3 regions of the Streptomyces sp. NPDC085944 genome follow, and region 2 is predicted to be linked to each of the others. Evidence: riboswitches for the same ligand, from Rfam matches in the RefSeq annotation. Region 2 holds a riboswitch; each other region holds the start of a gene.

Region 1 (4,204 bases), on a different contig from region 2:
TGGAAAAGCCGCTGTTCGGCCTGGTGGGCGGGCTGACCCTGGTGAACGTCTTCATCGCGGTGCTGTGGACCTGACTGCCGCCCCGGAGCCCGCTGCCAGGGACCGCAGCCCGGAGCGGGCCCGGACGACCGCCCCCGTGGCGACCACCAGCCAACCGGCCACTGCGATCCACAGCAGCGCCCGGCCGGGGGCGTCCAGCCACGGCACGTCGACGGCGGCGGCCACCGACAGTGTCGCCGCCGCCGTCATGCCGAGCGGGAAGACCGTCGACCAGCGGCGTACGTCGTAGCCGAGGCGCGGCCAGGCGATCTCGGCGGCCAGCAGCACGGCGTACCAGGCGAGGTCGAGGGCGAGCAGGAAGACGGTCAGGTCGTGCAGGACGGCCTGGTCGTCGGCGTTCCACAGGTACATGCCGGTCCCGGCCGCCGCGAGCAGCTTGGCCCCGGCGAGGGCCGAGATGGCGAGCGCGCCGCCCGCCACCCACTGGTCCCCGGAGCCCCGGGCCACCTGCCGCAGGTCGAAGCGGAACAGCGCGATCAGATAGAGCACGATCCCCAGCCAGAACGGCACCAGCGCCGCGTGCGCCAGCCAGGGCGTCGAGGTGGCCGCGGACAGCGTCGCGGCGAGCACGGCGAGGCCCTCCGTCGCCACGCAGCCCAGGAACACCGCCCCGGGCATCCTCCGCCCCCAGTGCCGCACCACCACGAGCAGCAGCCACGGCCACAGCACCGCCGCCAGCACCAGCAGCACCGCCGCCAGCAGCGACCAGCCCAGCAGCGAGAAACGGGTGCCGACCACGGTCGTCGCGGCGACGGCCGTCAGCGCGCCCGGCGTCCCCGCCCGCTCGATCCACCGCGGCCGGTGGGCGAACAGCAGGTAGACGAAGTTCGCGGCCAGTATCAGCCAGGCGACACAGGCCAGGGCCAGGGCGATCCGGGACAGGACCTCGCGGCCCGTCAGATGCAGGGCGACCGACACGATGCCGGTCGCCATCACCGCGGCCCCGGCCGCCGGTGGACGCCGCGCCAGCCAGGTGCGCAGCGCGGAGGGGTGGTGGGTGGCCGATGGCATGGCCACGATGGTAGAGAACCCTGCTGGTCAGGCGGGGCGCACCACGCTGTAGATGGACGACTCGCCGTCGTAGAAGATGGATTCCTCGCGGACGTACGCGCCCGGCTTCGGGGCGTGGATCATCATGCCGTCGCCGATGTACAGGCCGACGTGGCTGATGTCGTCGTAGAAGAAGACCAGGTCACCGGGTTGTGCCTGGGAGACGGGGACGGTCGTGCCGGCGTTGACCTGGTCGTAGGTGACGCGCGGCAGCGTCACGCCCGCGGCCTTCCAGGCGGCCTGGGTGAGGCCCGAGCAGTCGTAGGAGTCGGGGCCCGTGGCGCCCCAGACGTACGGCTTGCCGATCTGGGCGCGGGCGAAGGCGATCGCCTTGTCGGCCTTGGTGCCGGTCGAGGTGCCCGGCGTCGACGAGCCCGAGGAGTCCGACGAACCGGTGCCGCCGGAGGTTCCCGCGGATCCGGAGCCGCTCTCCTGCTGCTGGGCGGCCTCCTCCTGCCGCTTGCGCTCGGCCGCCTCCTCCGCCTGCTGTTTCGCCAGCTCGGCGGCTTTGCGGGCGGCCTCCTGCTGCTTCTTCTTCTCGATCGCCGCCAGCCGGGCCTTCTCCTCGGCGGTCAGCTCCGACAGCAGCTCGCGCGCGGTGGCGAGCTTCTGCTGGACGGTCGACTTGGCCGTCTTGAGGTCGTTCTGCGACTCGGTGAGGGTCTCGAGGCTCTCGGTGGCCTCCCGGCGCTTCTTCATCGTCTCGGACTGCTGGGTGACGTAGTCGTCCACGGCACTCTTCTGCCGCCCGGTGAGCCGGTCCATCAGCTGGTTCTGGTCGAAGTAGTCCTGCGGCGAGTCCGCGAGCAGCAGGGTCGCGGTCTCCGGGACCGAGGCGCCCGTGCGGTACTGGGCGGAGGCGAAGGAGCCCAGCTCCGCGCGCGCGTCGTTGAGGTTCTGGGTGCGCTTGGCGACGTCGTCGAGGAGACCGTCGACCTTCTTGCGCTGCTTGGTGGTCTTCTCCTTGGCCGCGTTGTACTTCTCGGTCGCCGCCCCGGCCTGGCGGTACAGGTCGTCGACCTTCTTCTCGACCTCCTCGAGGGTCGGCCGGTCGTCCGACGGCGTGGCATTGGCCGTCTGGGACAGCAGGGCGACGGAGGTGAGGGCCGCGGTGGCGAGGGCCGGGGTCCGTATGCCCGCGACGCGGGGACCGGTGGGACGCGACTTGCGGTGCGACGCCAAGGGAGGCGACTCCTTCCAGTGCTCCGCCTACCGGGTTAGCTGTCGGGTTCGGGCGGTGTGGCGGGGAAGGGTTGCCCTACGGCGGACCGTCCTCTCGTCTCGGCGAGGGCGGTGCGGCCGATTCACCCCAAGGTCTCGGTGGGTCCCCGGCTCCGGGTGCCGTGCGGGCAGACCGGACTCGGCGGAGGCCGCGCGGCCCGGCGAGGTTCGCCGGAGGGGGTCGAGCGGCCTGCCCCGCACCGTAGCCAACTCGTGTGGCCGCTGTGAAGGTTGGCGGGTGATATGCCCGATACGTTTTCGTGACCTTTCGCGAGGTGCCTCCGAGGCGATAGCCGGCGTCACTCTTCGTGGTTCCCCTGGTCGCAGGGCGTGTCCGCGCCGGTGGTGGTGGTCATTTTCCGGGGCGGCACCGGGTTGTCGGTGCGGCACCCTAGACTCGGAGAGCGATGAGCAGCCTCTTTGACGACAACTTCCTGGCGAGCCTCCAGACCCCTCGGGGTCACGAGGAGGAACCCCCGCCGCCGCCCGAGGGCGATCACGGACCGGAGCCGGTTCCGCACGATCTGTTCGGCGGGAAGTTCGACGTGCCTCCGGACCGGGACACCCACTACCGGGACGGCGCCCCGCGCCCCGCCCTGGACGCCGCGGCGCTCCTGGAGGGGCTGAACGAGAACCAGAGGGCCGCCGTCGTCCACTCCGGCTCCCCGCTGCTCATCGTGGCCGGTGCCGGCTCCGGCAAGACCCGCGTGCTCACCCACCGCATCGCCCACCTGCTGGCCGAGCGGCACGTCCACCCCGGGCAGATCCTCGCGATCACCTTCACCAACAAGGCCGCGGGCGAGATGAAGGAGCGCGTGGAGCAGCTCGTCGGCCCGCGCGCCAACGCGATGTGGGTGATGACCTTCCACAGCGCGTGCGTGCGCATCCTGCGCCGCGAGTCGAAGAAGCTCGGCTTCACCTCGTCCTTCTCGATCTACGACGCCGCCGACTCCAAGCGGCTCATGGCGCTGGTCTGCCGCGACCTGGACCTGGACCCCAAGCGCTTCCCGCCGAAGTCGTTCAGCGCGAAGATCAGCAACCTGAAGAACGAGCTGATCGACGAGGAGGACTTCGCCGCCCAGGCGGCCGACGGCTTCGAGAAGACCCTCGCCCAGGCCTACGCCATGTACCAGGCACGGCTGCGCGAGGCCAACGCCCTCGACTTCGACGACCTGATCATGACGACGGTCAACCTGCTGCGCGCCTTCCCGGACGTCGCCGAGCACTACCGCCGCCGCTTCCGGCACGTCCTGGTCGACGAGTACCAGGACACCAACCACGCCCAGTACGCCCTGGTGCGCGAACTGGTCGGCGGGGCCTCGGAGCACCCCGTCGACGTGCCGCCGGAGGCCGAGGTGCCGCCCGCCGAGCTGTGCGTGGTGGGCGACGCCGATCAGTCGATCTACGCCTTCCGCGGCGCCACCATCCGCAACATCCTCCAGTTCGAGGAGGACTACCCGGACGCGACGACGATCCTGCTCGAGCAGAACTACCGCTCCACGCAGACCATCCTCAGCGCCGCCAACGCGGTCATCGAGCGCAACGAGTCCCGCCGCCCCAAGAACCTGTGGACCAACCAGGGCAGCGGCGCGCAGATCACCGGGTACGTCGCCGACACCGAGCACGACGAGGCGCAGTTCGTCGCCGACGAGATAGACCGCCTCACCGACGCGGGCGAGGCCAAGGCCGGCGACGTCGCGGTCTTCTACCGGACCAACGCGCAGTCCCGTGTCTTCGAAGAGGTCTTCATCCGCACCGGTCTGCCCTACAAGGTCGTCGGCGGCGTCCGCTTCTACGAGCGCAAGGAGGTCCGGGACGTCCTGGCCTACCTGCGGGTGCTGGCCAACCCGGAGGACTCGGTGCCGCTGCGCCG
Region 2 (4,204 bases):
CCGGACTGTCCGTGGGCTGCTTCCGCCCTCCTTCCGTGCCCGACGGAATCTCACGGCTCAGGCTGACCGCTCGGGGGGACCTCTCCGGGGAACAGGTCGAACGCGCTGTGCGGGTGATCGGCGAAACGCGGCCATGAGTCGGCGTGACACGGCCGTGCGTCGTCCGGCGCCCGGCGTGGTCAGCCGCGGACGCCCGCGGTGAACGCCGTCCAGCTCCCGGGGGAGAAGAGCAGGGCGGGTCCGGCCGGGTTCTTGGAGTCGCGCACGGCGAGCAGTCCGGCCCGCGGGCCGACCGACGGACGGGCCGTCTCCACACAGTTGTTCGCTCCGGTGCTGTAGCTGCTGCGCAGCCACCGGACACCGGGCAGATCGGTGCTGACAGGGATGTTCCGGGGTCGTTCGGACATGAAGCCTGACATGGTGCCTCCTTACGCGCCTGCCGCGGTCGCGGCGATGAAGTCCAACGAGTCCTCGGGCGAAAGGGCATGGATCAGAAGGGCGTTGAAGGCCTCGGTATAGGCCTCTAGGTCTTCTTTCCGTTCGAGGTGCAGGCTACTCGTCAAGTGGTCGAGAACAACCACATCGAGATCAGAAGTGCTCGAAAATGAGAAGATTACGAAAGGGCCGGTGACACCGATGTGCGCCCCGGCGGCAAACGGCAGGACCTGGAGCCGGACATGGGGGAGCCGAGCGGCCTCGACCAGCCGGGTCAGTTGACGGGCCATCACCTCGGGCCCGCCCACCTCGCGGCGCAGCACCGCCTCGTCCAGGACCGCGCTCAGCTCCAACGGTGGCTGGGCCCGCAGCACGTCCTGCCGGGCCAGCCGGACCTCCACCAGCGTGTCCAGCCGTTCCTCCGGCAGTCCGTCCACCGCGGCCCGGGTCACCGCGCGGGCGTACTGAGGCGTCTGGAGCAGCCCGGGCACCACCGTGGTCTCCAGCGTGCGCATCGCGCTGGCCTGCGACTCCAGGCTGATGAAGTCGCGGTAGGTCGGGGGCAGTACCCCGCGGTAGGCGTGCCACCAGTGGTTGCGTCCCGCCGCGTCCTCGGAGCGCGCCAGCATCACCAGCAGCCCCCGCAACTGCTCGTCGTCCACGCCGTAGACGTCCAGCAGCAACCGCACGTCGGCCGGTTTCGCCCCGCTCGTCCCCGTCTCGATCCGGCTGACCTTCGACTGGTGCCAGCCCACGAGCCGGGCCGCCTCGCCGCTGGTGATGCCCGCCGATGTGCGCAGGGCGCGCAGTTCCGCGCCCAGCTTCCGACGGCGCACCACGGGACCGTGCTGCATGGGACAACTCCCCTACTCCCTATGAGCCGCCCGAATACGCTCTGCCGTCGCAGAGTTCACCGCTTCGAGCGACAGATATATGCACATCTTGGTGGATCGCCGCCCTTCGCGAGCCTGGCAATGGCAGTCTGGCGGCGAAGCACCAGTCCGGGACCGTACTCGAACCGTCCACTCCGTGTCGGGCCCGCGGTGCCGTGAGAAAGGGACGACGTCGCCATGGCAGACCATCTGGAAGCATCCGTCACTCTGCCGAGCGATCCGGCCTCGGTGGCCGCCGCGCGGACCCATACGGTCGGCACGCTGGCGGAATGGGGGCTGCCCGCCGACGCCGACCTGTACGAGACCGTCCGGCTCATCGTCTCCGAACTGGCGACCAACGCGGTCCAGCACACACTGGGGCAGTCGCCCACCTTCACGGTCGACCTCGTCCTCGACCGCGACGAGCGGCTGCGCATCGGGGTCACCGACAGTCACCCGCGTTTCCCCAGGCGCCTGCCGGCCGCCGTCCAGCAGGACAACGGGCGGGGCATGGTGATCATCCGCTGGCTGACCGCCGAGTGCGGCGGCAAGCTGCGGGTCCGGCCCACGCGCGAGGGTGGCAAGACCGTCTCGATCGAACTGCCCTGGACGCCGCCGGGCGGGCCGAGCGCACCCGCGGGAGTGACGGCGGGGGAGAACGCCGCAACCCCCCGCGGGCGGGCTACTTGACCCGGCCGTACCAGACGCTTGACGTCCAGATCTTCTGCAGGCGCACCACGTCCCCGGTCTTAGGGGCGTGCCAGAGCTTGCCCTTCCCCGCGTAGATGCCGACGTGGTAGACGCTGCGACCCGAGTGGAAGAACACCAGATCTCCGGCCCTGCGGCTCTTGACGGAGACGCGGCGGGTCTTGTTGTACTGCTGGGCCGCGGTGCGCGGCAGCTTCTTGCCGGCCTTCTTGAACGAGTACAGGGTCAGGCCGGAACAGTCGAACCGGTAGGGGCCGGTGGCGCCCCAGCGGTACGGGGAACCCTTCTTCGAGGCCGCGACCTTGAGGGCTTTCGCCGCATGGCTCGCCGCGGCAGCCTCGGCGGCGACGCCGGGGACCACGACGGAGCCGCCCACGGCGGCGAGGGTGAGGGCCGAGGCCGTACCGGCACGGGCCATCAGGGACGGGACACGATTGAGCGCGGACATGCGCAACCCTTCGTCAGCCGCCTGTGAAGGATGACCTGTCGGATTCGGGCTGGCGAAGTTGCCCGGCCGCACGAGTGCGGCTTCACCCCAAGGACCGCTCGGTCCGGTGCCCCTCGCGGAGGCGGCCGGGCCGGCGACCCGTCGTGCTCGGGTCCTCCACTCCTGCCGATCCACTTCCCTTGCGACCGGTCGTCCGGACGGCGGCAGGACTCGGCGTCCGCCCGGACCGCCCCGCCGCTGCGGCGAGGGCTTGTCGTCAGTCACGGATCTTGTCCCGCCCCGGGGGAAATTCCCAGCGGAACGTGCTCTTTGTGTTGTTACGTGCCGCTCATCCGTTCGGGTTGTCGCCCTCGGGTCCGGGAAGCCGTCGACCGCGGTGGCGGCGCCGGGACCAGCGGCGCAGTGGCGCAGCCCGCACGTCCGCAGGGCGGGCGCCGCAACTTCGGCCGGTGGCGAATCGGGTGTGTTCCTAGACCGATAGGGGGTACGCCTTTTGGTCCGTTTCAGACCGGTTCCCCGCGAGTCGTGGTCGGTGGAGCGGATGTGCGGGACGCCGCCGACCGAGAGTGGGCAGGCGGGAAACCGCCGACGGCATCGGTAATCACTCGGTCAAAACCGGGTGATGTGGCCGTAACACTCCAGCCCTAGTCTGCACCCTGATCCACCTGCGGTTTTCCGTGAACCGGTAGGTAAATTCCGACCTGTTCCTGTGTGTTACACCTAGAGCCGTCGCGGCAGCCGCGACAGCCGGACCGTCCGGTCCCGGCGTCATGCCCTGTGAGGTGGTAAATGCAACTGACCCCGCACGAGCAGGAGAGACTGCTCATCCATGTGGCCGCCGACGTGGCGGAGAAGCGCCGGGCACGAGGCGTGAAGCTCAACCACCCCGAGGTCGTCGCGCTGATCACCGCGCACATCCTCGAAGGCGCCCGGGACGGGCGCGGCGTCGGTGAACTCATGTCCTCCGGACGCAAGCTCGTCCAGCGCGACGAGGTCATGGAGGGCGTCCCCGAGATGATCCACGACGTGCAGGTCGAGGCCACCTTCCCCGACGGCACCAAGCTGGTCACCGTCCACGACCCGATCGTCTGACGGGGGCCGCAGTCGTGATCCCCGGAGAGATCCTGTTCGCGGACGAGCCGGTCACTTTCAACGAAGGCCGCGAAGTCACTCGCCTGACCGTGCTCAACACCGCCGACCGGCCCGTCCAGGTCGGCTCCCACTACCACTTCGGCGAGGTCAACCCCGGTCTCGAGTTCGACCGCGGCGCGGCGCACGGCAGGCGGCTGGACATCGCCGCCGGCACCGCCGTCCGGTTCGAGCCGGGCATCCCCGTCGACGTACGGCTGATCCCCCTCGCGGGGGCCCGCGTCGTCGTCGGTCTGCGCGGCGCGACCGGAGGTGCCCTCGATGCCTGAGCTGTCCCGCCCCGCCTACGCCGACCTGTTCGGCCCGACCACCGGCGACCGCATCCGCCTCGCCGACACCGACCTCCTCGTCGAGATCGAGGAGGACCGCTCGGGCGGCCCCGGCCGCTCCGGCGACGAAGCCGTCTTCGGCGGCGGCAAGGTCCTGCGCGAGTCCATGGGGCAGGCGCGCACCACCCGGGCCGAAGGCGCCCCCGACACGCTGATCACCGGAGCCGTGATCATCGACCACTGGGGGATCGTGAAGGCCGACATCGGCATCCGCGACGGCCGGATCACCGGCATCGGCAAGTCCGGCAACCCGGACACCATGG
Region 3 (4,204 bases), on a different contig from region 2:
CGGGACGCGGCGGATCGAGGACGTCGTGCTGATGCGGTACCGGCCCACCGCACCCGGGACCGGCGAGCGTGTGGCCCCCGCCGACCGGTACTGGCTGGAGGTCGCCTGTGAGCTGGCCGGCCTGTGTCCGCCGTCGGAGACCGCGTTCAGCGTGGGGGCGGTCGTGGTCGCCGCCGACGGGAGCGAGCTGGCGCGCGGGTATTCGCGGGAGGGCGGCGATCCCGTGGTGCACGCCGAAGAGGCCGCGCTCGCCAAGATCGACCCCTGCGACGCACGGCTCGCGGGCGCGACCGTGTACAGCAGTCTCGAGCCCTGTGCCCGCCGGGCCTCCCGTCCCGCGCCCTGTGCCCGGCTGATCCTCGACGCCGGGGTGCGCCGGGTCGTCACGGCCTGGCGGGAGCCGGACACCTTCGTGGCGGGCGCGGACGGGAGCGGGTTGCTCGCCGCGCAGGGCGCCGCCGTCGTCGTACTGCCCGAGTACGAGGGGGCGGCCAAGGCGCCGAACCGCCATCTGGAGCGGTAGGGAACCGGCGGCGGAGACACCGATGTGCATTCCGGTCCCGGGATGACGTACAGTGGTGAACACAACGGCGCGGGGTGGAGCAGCTCGGTAGCTCGCTGGGCTCATAACCCAGAGGTCGCAGGTTCAAATCCTGTCCCCGCTACTGAAGGCCGAGGGCCGGAATCCGAAAGGGTTCCGGCCCTCGGTGCGTCTCGGCACGTACGACGGCGTCCCGCACCCCCGTGTCATCCGGTCGGCCCCTCACCGCTCGCCGCCCGCCCCCGCTCCCGGAAACCTGGACTCCTGGACGGTAAGCGGCGCACGGACGTGCGGGGTGGTGGGAGACGAGTGGTGCGGCCAGGTGACGTGGAGGACGAGGGAGCGGCCGCCAGAGCCGGTGGCCGGCTCCCCGGCGATCCCGTTCCCGACCCGGGCCTCGGGGACGAGCAGCCGCCCGCCGGGCCGCCGCCGCGCAGCCGGACCGCTTACGGGCGCGTCTTCGTGCACGCGCTTCCCGTGCTGCTGATCGTCGTCGCCATCCTGTACGACATCCTCACCCCGAGGTACTTCACCGCCGGCCCCCTCTACACGGCCGCTCCCCTGATCGCCGCCCCGCTCTACTCGCGGCGCGGCACGGCGCTCACCGGTGTCGCCGTGGTCGTCTCGGTCATCGGGCTTCAGCTGGGCAAGGGCGTCATCCACTACGTCGACTCCCTCACCGAGCTGATCACCATCGCGACGGTCGCCGTGCTCGCCGTCATCGTCAACGGCATGGTCCGGCGCAGCAGCGAGCGTCTCGTCTCCGTCCGCGAGATCGCCGCGGCCGCCCAGCGCGCCGTGCTGCCCCAACCCGCCGAGCGCATCGCGGGTTTCGAGATCGCCGTCTGCTACGAGGCCGCGCAGGCCGACGCGTTCATCGGGGGCGACCTGTACGCGGTGCAGGACTCCGCCCGCGGCGTCCGGCTCATCGTCGGCGACGTGCGCGGCAAGGGCATGGGCGCGGTCGCCGCCGTCGCCGTCGTGATCGGCGCGTTCCGGGAGGCCGCCGAGCAGGAGGCGACGCTGGAGGCCGTGGCGCAGCGGCTGGAGCGGGCGCTGGCGCGCGAGGGCACCCGGCGGGACGGACTGGACGCCTTCGAGGGCTTCACCACCGCCGTCCTCGCCGAACTCCCGCACGGTGACGGGACCGTACGCATCGTCAACCGCGGCCATCCGCCGCCCCTGCTGCTCCACGCCGACGGCACCCTGGGCGCCCTGCCCGCCCGCGAGTCGGCGCTGCCGCTCGGCATGGGCGAGCTGGGCGTCTGGCCCGACCGGGCGGAGGAGGTCGACTTCCCAGGTGGGGCCACCCTGCTGCTCTACACCGACGGGCTGACCGAAGCCCGGGACGCCGGGGGCGAGTTCTACGATCCGCTGACGCGGCTGGCCGGCCGCGTCTTCCGGCATCCGGCGACCCTGCTCGACACCCTCGCCGAGGACGTGCGCCGGCACTCCGGGGGCGGCATGGCGGACGACATGGCGCTGCTGGCCGTACGGCGCCCCCGGCACGACGACCTTGATCATTGTCACGAGTCGTGACAGTGCGACCCCCCTCCGCATAACAACTGATACACCGTCAGAAGAAAGTGGCGTGAAGGGGAATACCGAGAGCGAGTCAACTCGTCCGGATTTCAGTGGTCGTGAGGGGTGCGTCCCGGCCGTTGCCGTTAATGATCAAGTGGAACGGCTTGGAATCCGAGCCTCGCGTCTATTAACGTTCGATAACGCAGCGCGGTCGTCCCAGCCGTCACAGAAGGCGGCTCCGTGCGCACGCGCCGAATCCCGCAAGGGAACCGGGGAACCACCACATTGGGGTGAATCGGGCGCATGACGCCGTGGAAACACGTCGGCACGCACCCGTAGGAGACCTTCCTGCTCCGAACCCGTCAGCTAACCCGGTAGGCGAGAAGGAAGGAAAGGAGTACGCCCACGTGGCGTCCAACCGGCCTGCCCCCGAGGCCCCGTTCGTGCCCACCGGGCACGGCACCGACACCTTCGGCTACGACGCCCCCCGCGCCGAAGAGGGCCCCTGGGAGGAGTGGAACCCCACCGCGGAGTCCATCCGCCCCGTGCGCGGCCGGCACCGCGTCGCCAAGCAGCGCGGCGGGCTCGCCCGCAGCTCCACCGTCCTCGGCGTCGGTGTCATAGCCGCCGTCGGCGCGGGCGGCATGGCCAGCGCGCAGACCGGCAAGCCGCCGGTGTCCATCTCCATGCCGGACCTGCCGAACGTCGGCTCGCTCATGCCCGGCGGCGACGAGGAGGCGGAGCCCGAGGGTTCCGCCACCCCGCTCAGCGGCATCACCCAGGCCGTCGCCGCGGACACCGGGGCGGACGCGGGTTCCGCCGGGGCCGGCGAGTCGCTGCGGGCCCGGATCATGGCGCAGGCCGAGCAGCAGCAGGCCCAGGTCGAGACCAAGGCCGCCGCCGAAGCGCAGGCCGCCGCCGAGAAAAAGGCCGCGGAAGCCGCCGCCAAGGCGGAGAAGGAGGCCGAGGAGAAGGCCGCCGCCGCCAAGAAGAAGGCGGAGGAGGAGGCCGCGAAGAAGGCCGAGGCCGAGCGGCTCGCCGAGCTGGCCAAGCAGTTCACCCTGCCGACCTCCTCGTACACGATCTCCTCCACCTTCAACCAGGCCGGCTCCCTGTGGGCATCCGGTCACCACACCGGCCTCGACTTCGCCGCCCCCACGGGCACGCTGCTCAAGGCGGTGCACAGCGGCACCATCACGTCGGCCGGCTGGGACGGGTCGTACGGCTACAAGACCGTGCTCACCCTCGACGACGGCACCGAGCTCTGGTACGCGCACCAGTCGTCGATCAACGTCAGCGTCGGCCAGAAGGTCACCACCGGTGACGTCATCGGCCGCGTCGGCGCCACCGGCAACGTCACCGGTGCCCACCTCCACCTCGAGGTGCACACCGCCGACGGCTCCGGCATCGACCCGATGGCCTGGCTGCAGAGCAAGGGCCTCACCCCCTGAGACCGACTGAGTCGTCACGCTTCCCGCCCCGCTGAACCCCGGCGGTCCTGACGGCAACCCCCCGACGTCAGGGCTGCCGGTTCGCGGTCGTTTTGCGGGGTTTTTGCGTGCATCCGGAATGGTCCGCTCCAGTGCGGTCGTTGATCCTCCACATGACTTCTCTGCGCAAGCTCGGCTCCTCCGACCTCGAGGTCTTCCCCCTGGCCCTCGGCGGCAACGTCTTCGGCTGGACCGCCGACCAGGACACCTCCTTCGCCGTCCTCGACGCCTACACGGCGGCGGGCGGCAACTTCGTCGACACCGCCGACTCCTACTCCGCCTGGGTCGACGGCAACAGCGGCGGCGAGTCCGAGACCGTCCTCGGCAAGTGGCTCGCCTCCCGCGGCAACCGTGACGACGTCGTCCTGGCCACCAAGGTCAGCCAGCACCCCGACTACCCCGGCCTGTCCGCCGCGAACATCAAGGCCGCGGCCGACGCCTCGCTGCGCCGCCTGGGCACCGACCGGATCGACCTCTACTACACCCACTTCGACAAGCCCGAGGTGCCGGTCGAGGAGATCATCGGCGCCCTCGACGAGCTGGTGAGGGCCGGCAAGGTGCGGCACATCGCCGCCTCCAACATCTCCGCCGAGCGGCTCGCGGCGTCCCTGGAGTTCTCCGAGCGCGAGGGCCTGGCCCGGTACGTCGC

What was found. Region 2 has a riboswitch for cyclic di-AMP ahead of AB0P07_RS04365 (C40 family peptidase). Riboswitches for the same ligand answer to the same signal wherever they lie in the genome.
Region 1: it holds a riboswitch for cyclic di-AMP, as region 2 does, so the genes downstream of both, AB0P07_RS01970 (NlpC/P60 family protein) here and AB0P07_RS04365 (C40 family peptidase) in region 2, are expected to answer to the same signal.
Region 3: it holds a riboswitch for cyclic di-AMP, as region 2 does, so the genes downstream of both, AB0P07_RS30695 (M23 family metallopeptidase) here and AB0P07_RS04365 (C40 family peptidase) in region 2, are expected to answer to the same signal.

Annotation. Positions count from the first base shown of each region.
Region 1 covers NZ_JBFBJX010000001.1:390,134-394,337, forward strand. Annotated here, with positions in the region: gene AB0P07_RS01960 (hypothetical protein) at 1-74, shown strand, start outside; gene AB0P07_RS01965 (tellurite resistance/C4-dicarboxylate transporter family protein) at 52-1,071, opposite strand; gene AB0P07_RS01970 (NlpC/P60 family protein) at 1,099-2,292, opposite strand; cyclic di-AMP (ydaO/yuaA leader) riboswitch at 2,300-2,486, opposite strand; gene pcrA (DNA helicase PcrA) at 2,739-4,204, shown strand, end outside.
Region 2 covers NZ_JBFBJX010000002.1:136,595-140,798, forward strand. Annotated here, with positions in the region: gene AB0P07_RS04345 (8-amino-7-oxononanoate synthase) at 1-137, shown strand, start outside; gene AB0P07_RS04350 (DUF397 domain-containing protein) at 180-407, opposite strand; gene AB0P07_RS04355 (helix-turn-helix transcriptional regulator) at 429-1,289, opposite strand; gene AB0P07_RS04360 (ATP-binding protein) at 1,506-1,997, shown strand; gene AB0P07_RS04365 (C40 family peptidase) at 1,990-2,463, opposite strand; cyclic di-AMP (ydaO/yuaA leader) riboswitch at 2,467-2,609, opposite strand; gene AB0P07_RS04370 (urease subunit gamma) at 3,253-3,555, shown strand; gene AB0P07_RS04375 (urease subunit beta) at 3,570-3,881, shown strand; gene AB0P07_RS04380 (urease subunit alpha) at 3,874-4,204, shown strand, end outside.
Region 3 covers NZ_JBFBJX010000020.1:22,577-26,780, reverse strand. Annotated here, with positions in the region: gene AB0P07_RS30710 (dihydrofolate reductase family protein) at 1-523, shown strand, start outside; tRNA gene AB0P07_RS30705 (tRNA-Met) at 592-665, shown strand; gene AB0P07_RS30700 (PP2C family protein-serine/threonine phosphatase) at 869-2,080, shown strand; cyclic di-AMP (ydaO/yuaA leader) riboswitch at 2,305-2,461, shown strand; gene AB0P07_RS30695 (M23 family metallopeptidase) at 2,473-3,516, shown strand; gene AB0P07_RS30690 (aldo/keto reductase) at 3,669-4,204, shown strand, end outside.